DNA from 2 places in the Bacillus aerius genome. Region 2 is predicted to be linked to the other one. Evidence: riboswitches for the same ligand, from Rfam matches in the RefSeq annotation. Region 2 holds a riboswitch; the other holds the start of a gene.
What was found. A riboswitch is a leader RNA that binds a small molecule or an ion and turns the genes downstream of it on or off. The one in region 2 is predicted to bind S-adenosylmethionine.

Region 1 (3,168 bases), 760 kb from region 2:
CAATATTGAAGACACCTGTGTTAGACCAGCCATGCTCATCGTCTCCAATCAGCTTGCGGCTTGCACTTGCAGAAAGCGTCGTTTTTCCAGTACCTGAAAGGCCGAAAAATAAAGCAACATCGCCTTCTTGACCGACGTTAGCAGAGCAGTGCATTGATAAAATATCTTGTTCAGGAAGCAGGTAGTTCATAACAGAGAAAATGGATTTTTTCATCTCTCCTGCATATTCTGTTCCACCGATCAGAATCGTCCGTTTTTCAAAAGAAACGATAATAAACGTTTCAGAGTTTGTGCCATCTGTTTCAGGATCTGCTTTAAAGTGAGGTGCAGATAAGATGGTGAAAGGTTTTTCGTTTGATGATGGTGTTGATCCATCAGGTCTGATGAATAGCTGCTTTGCAAAGAGATTGTGCCAAGCGAATTCATTTACAACTGTAATTGGCATACGGTATTTTTCGTCAGCACCGGCAAAACCATCAAAGACAAATAGTTCATCACGTTCTTTTAAGTATGACACAACCTTTGTATATAAACGATCAAATGCCTCTTTCGAGATCGGCTGATTCACTTGACCCCAATCAATTTTATGTTCAGAGTTTTCTTCTTTTACGATGAATTTATCTTTAGGCGAACGTCCAGTGTAGGCACCCGTTGTGGCGCGCACAGCACCAGTTGAAGTTAAAACGCCTTCATTACGTGCCAAAATCTTTTCAACAAGTTTCGGAACAGATAAATTTTGGTGCGTATTTTCTAATGAGAGCAATGACTGCAAATCTTCTTTTAAATCCACTGAGTTCATAAAAAAACCCTTCCTTTACCGTTGAATTTGTTTGTTTTGATTAGTATAACACATTGATAATAATAGTCTATACTATTTAAACATTTTTGTGTGTGTTTTTTCATTTCTGCTATGAAAATATGCTTTTTGGTGATGCTAATGATGAGGTGAAAAAAAGGGGAGATAATTCCTATGAACCATTGACATGACGCAAGGGTTTAAGATAAGATATCTTATTGAACGGATACTCTTATCCCGAGTTGGTGGAGGGACAGGCCCGATGAAGCCCAGCAACCGGTTTCTTATGAAAAAGGCATGAACATGCTGAGAAACCAAGGTGCTAACCTGATGCAAGGTACAAGAACACCTTGAGCGATAAGAGTGAAAGGCATGCGATCTCAGACCCTTTCCTCGCAATGAAGGAAATGGTTTTTTTATTTTTGGGATATCATATGAACAAATTGCCAATAACATCTCTAATATAAACATGTTGAAATATAAGAGGGAACGAGTTCCGTATCATATTGGAGGCCTCATCTTGGGATGATGTGGTCTTGTACAGGAGGAAATAGCCATTATGAGTCAAAATCGTCGTTTATTTACTTCAGAATCAGTGACCGAAGGACATCCAGATAAAATCTGTGATCAAATTTCAGACAGCATTTTGGATGAAATTTTAAAGAAAGATCCAAATGCACGTGTTGCCTGTGAAACTTCTGTAACAACCGGTCTCGTATTAGTAAGCGGTGAGATTACAACGTCTACTTATGTCGACATTCCAAAGACGGTGCGTGACACGATTAAGGAAATTGGCTACACACGTGCGAAATATGGTTTTGATGCGGAAACATGTGCGGTTCTTACATCAATTGATGAACAGTCTGCTGATATTGCGCAAGGTGTAGACAAAGCGCTTGAAGCACGTGAAGGAACAATGACTGAAGAAGAAATTGATGCGATCGGTGCAGGTGACCAAGGTTTGATGTTTGGTTTTGCAAACAACGAAACTGAAGAGCTTATGCCACTGCCGATTTCTCTTGCACATAAATTATCTCGCCGTTTAACAGAAGTACGCAAGAATGAAACACTTGCATACCTTCGTCCGGACGGAAAAACTCAAGTAACAGTTGAATATGATGAACAAAACAAACCAGTTCGTATTGATACGGTGGTTATTTCTACACAGCATGCACCAGAAGTGACGCTTGAACAAATTCAAAGCGACTTAAAAGAGCATGTCATCCGCCCCGTCGTTCCAAGTGAACTGATCGATGAAGAAACAAAATACTTCATCAACCCAACAGGCCGCTTTGTTATCGGTGGACCTCAAGGGGATGCTGGTTTAACTGGACGTAAAATCATCGTTGATACTTATGGCGGGTATGCTCGTCACGGTGGCGGTGCTTTCTCTGGCAAGGATGCAACGAAGGTTGACCGTTCGGCAGCATATGCGGCTCGCTATGTAGCGAAAAACATCGTAGCAGCTGGTCTTGCAGATTCATGTGAAGTGCAGCTTGCTTATGCAATTGGTGTTGCACAGCCTGTCTCTATTTCAATTGATACATTTGGAACAGGAAAAGCCTCTGAAGAGAAATTAATTGAAGTGGTACGTGCAAACTTTGATCTTCGTCCAGCCGGCATTATTAAAATGCTTGACTTACGTCGTCCGATCTATAAACAAACCGCTGCATACGGACATTTTGGCCGTCATGACTTGGATCTTCCATGGGAAAAAACGGATAAAGCCGACACGCTTCGCAAGGAAGCATTAGGAGAATAACAACATACAAAACCGCTTATTTTAAGCGGTTTTCCTTTTGATTAAAAAAAATTCTACAAAAAGCGTAAAAATGTGAAACAAAATTGGACAAAATACTGTCTAATTATAGGTCTACTTTTAAGAAATAACATAACGTGGAGGCAATAATATGTGTGGGTTTGTTGGTGTATTTAATCACCGTCCATTGTCCGAAACTACTGAGCAGGAAGAGTTAATTAAGCAAATGAATCGTCTCATCGTTCATCGAGGTCCGGATGATGAGGGGTACTTTCATGATGAGCATGTAGGATTTGGATTTAGACGTTTAAGTATTATAGATGTTGAACACGGAAAGCAGCCGCTTTCTTATGAAGATGAAAAGTATTGGATTATTTTCAACGGAGAAATTTATAACTATGTGGAGCTGAAAGAAGAGCTTGTGAAAAAAGGCTATACGTTCAGCACAGATTCTGATACGGAAGTCCTTCTTGCCACATATCGCCACTATAAAGAAGAAGCGGCATCGAAGCTTCGCGGGATGTTTGCATTTTTAATTTGGGATAAAGAAGCGCAGTTATTATATGGCGCAAGAGATCCTTTCGGCATTAAACCGCTCTATTTTACACAAATG
Region 2 (3,168 bases):
AAACGAATGATATCAGGCGCCTTATTGATTTTATTGATGACCGCCATTAGTTTTGGCTGTCAAGCGATGACGGAGGAGGCTGGTGCGAAGCAAGGTACTGCCTATTACGTCGCAGCAAATGGGAACGACAAACATCCAGGGACAAAGCAAAAGCCTTTCCGTACGCTGAAAAAAGCGGCAAGTATCGCGAAAGCTGGGACAACAGTTTATATGAGAGGCGGTACATACAAAGAGAGATTGATTGTCCGCCATTCTGGAACAAAGAAAGCACCAGTTGTTTTTCAAGCGTATGGAAAAGAGAAGCCTGTCATTAGCGGAGCATCTCTTAAAGGAAATCAAGCAGACGGTGGTCTTGTGAAGATTGATCAAAAAAGCTATATCACCCTGAAAGGTTTGACAGTCGGTCATATTAAAACGAATCAAGAAGATGTGACACCCATTGGTATATTCATCACAGGAAGCGGCAAAGGCGTCAAACTGCTTAACAACCGTGTGTACGACATTCAGACGACACATCAAAATGGGAATGCTCATGGCATTGCGGTCTATGGAACGAAAGCACCTGCAGCCATTGAAGACATCGAAATCAAAGGAAACACTGTGGAAAAGTTAAAGTTGGGTTTTAGTGAAGCCCTTGTGCTAAACGGAAACGTGAAAAATTTCCGCGTGACACATAATACAGTCCGGCATACGGACAATATCGGGATTGATTTAATTGGTTTTGAGAATGTCGCACCTTCTAAAAAGTATGATCAAGTGCGAAATGGTGTCGTATCTAGAAACAAAGTTTATGAGATTACGAGTGTTGGGAATCCAGCGTACGGCAAGGACATCTCCGCAGGAGGAATCTATGTGGATGGCGGGAAAGACATCGTGATTGATCATAACATCAGCCATCATAATGACCTTGGGATTGAGGTCACAAGTGAACATAAAGGGAAGATGGCCGAACGCATTCGCATTGAGCACAATCAAGTATATTTAAATCGTTATACAGGCATCTCCATTGGCGGCTATGACAAGAAGCGGGGCGGAACCACAAACACGACCATCTCCCATAACATTTTGTACAAAAATGACACAGCCGGCTTAGAAGGCGGTCAATTGCTCATGCAATATCAATCGGTGAACAATCGAATCACGAATAATATCATGACAGCCAGTGCTTCGCATTACTTAGTCGTGAATCTCTACGAAGTGAACAAGAAGAATACATTCCAAAAGAATGTCTACGATGACCGCAAAGGTGCAAAAGCCTCACAATGGGTATGGCGCGGGAAATGGCTGGAAGGCTACAAAACGTATCGCTCGAAAAGCGGTCAAGATAAAGGATCAGCACACCTTAATCCCCAATTTGTGAATGAGAAAAAATATGATTTCCGTCTTAAGGCATCATCACCTGCTAAGAAAATCATCGGCAGTTAAACAAGGTATTCGGTGCAAGTGATCATTTTAGAAATTTTCAAAAAAGTCATTGACATTGATGAGACATCACATTAAAGTAAAGAAGACATTTCAACTAAAACAAATTTCATAACGGATCTCTTATCAAGAGAGGCAGAGGGACTGGCCCTATGACGCCCAGCAACCGTTTCTATTTAAGAAATTGGTGCTAATTCCTGCAAAGCTGTTACAGCTTTGACAGATAAGAGAGGAAGACTTCCCGATACATGTTTCATGCAACGGTGATCAAGCCTCTCTTTATCAAGAGAGGCTTTTTTTGATCTCTTTTTTTAGAATCAAAAGACTGGGTTCACAGGCATATTTCCACTTCTTTACCTAGTTTTCCGATGTGAAAAATAAAACAACTTGAGGAGGAACAGCAATGAAACGTAAATATTGGACATCATCTCTTGTATTATTGACGGTCCTGACCGTGCTATTATCTGGTTGCGGTACGGGATCAAGCGCAGGCTCAAAGGCTAATGCAAACGAAAAGGTCTCCTTTGACAATGTCCCGAAGCGATTTGCAAAAGGACAGGGAGCAAAAATTAAAGTCATCCGTAAAATTGGCGGGGACGATCATACTGCTCAGTTTTTAGCAGGAACGAAGGCAGAAGGTGAAGCGCTAGGCTTTACAGTAGATGTCTACACGGCAAATGGTGATACGGCGAAGTTTCATGATGCCATTTCTCAAGCACTAGAAGAAAACTATGATGGCTTTATCATCTCTCATGGGGATGATGAGGCGACAGTCGCTGATGTGAAGAAGATCACAGCGAAGGGCATTCCAGTTGTGGCGTTTGATTCAAATCCGAAGCTGAAGGACATCAAAGGGGTCACAGTGACGTCTCAAGATGACGAGCAATTAGCAGAAAAATCATTAGATGCACTCGTGGCTGATTTTAAAGGGAAAGCAAATATTGCGTATCTTTGGGTAGACGGATTCCCTCCAATGGTGAGACGAAACAAGGTGTACCAAGAAACGCTCAAACAGCATACAGGAATCAAGGAACTTGACCGATTTGGCGTTGCGGCCTCTGATACATCAGTTCAAACACAAAATGCGGTTGCGGCTATGCTAAATAAATATCCAAAGGGTAAACTGGATGCGATTTTTGCCACGTGGGATGCATTTGCGATTGGTGCCGCAAGAGCTTTAAAAGAAGCAGGAAGAACCGAAGTGAAAATATACGGTATTGATGTGTCTAATGCCGATCTGCAAGAAATGACTGCGAAAGACAGTCCTTGGAAGTACACTGCCGCTGTCGATCCGAAGCTCATTGGCGCAATCGACGTAAGGATTCTTGCGAAGAAACTAGCTGGCGAGAAAACGCCATCTTCCTATGACCTTGAGGCCTCTCTCATTTCACAAAAGCAGCTTCAGGATGCAGGAAAGGCCATCAATATGGTCAATCTTGCAGATGAAGTAAAAGGATTCGGATCATCGACTGCTTTTGAAGAAGACTGGATGAAGACCTTGAGGAAGCATTATGCAAAATAAACTACGTGCACTCTCTTTTCATAGAGGGTGTTTCGTTTTTCAATTGACGATCAGGAGAGAAGGAGGACACCTATGACAACGCCGCTTGTTCATATGAAAAACATTTCGATTGAATTCCCAGGAGTCAAAGCGTTAGATCAAGCAAATTTCACATTAAAAAAAGGCACAGTCCATGCCCTGATTGGGGCGAACGGCGCTGGGAAGTCAACGTTAATGAAAGTTCT

Region 1: linked by a shared signal. The riboswitch ahead of metK (methionine adenosyltransferase) and the one ahead of M2353_RS18310 (sugar ABC transporter substrate-binding protein) in region 2 are both predicted to bind S-adenosylmethionine.

What each region holds. Positions count from the first base shown of each region.
Region 1 is NZ_JARYHO010000001.1:2,756,685-2,759,852, reverse strand. Features, by position in the region: gene pckA (phosphoenolpyruvate carboxykinase (ATP)) at 1-799, opposite strand, end outside; SAM riboswitch class I at 1,026-1,160, shown strand; gene metK (methionine adenosyltransferase) at 1,356-2,558, shown strand; gene asnB (asparagine synthase (glutamine-hydrolyzing)) at 2,707-3,168, shown strand, end outside.
Region 2 is NZ_JARYHO010000001.1:3,520,988-3,524,155, reverse strand. Features, by position in the region: gene M2353_RS18315 (right-handed parallel beta-helix repeat-containing protein) at 1-1,425, shown strand, start outside; SAM riboswitch class I at 1,543-1,652, shown strand; gene M2353_RS18310 (sugar ABC transporter substrate-binding protein) at 1,826-2,944, shown strand; gene M2353_RS18305 (sugar ABC transporter ATP-binding protein) at 3,017-3,168, shown strand, end outside.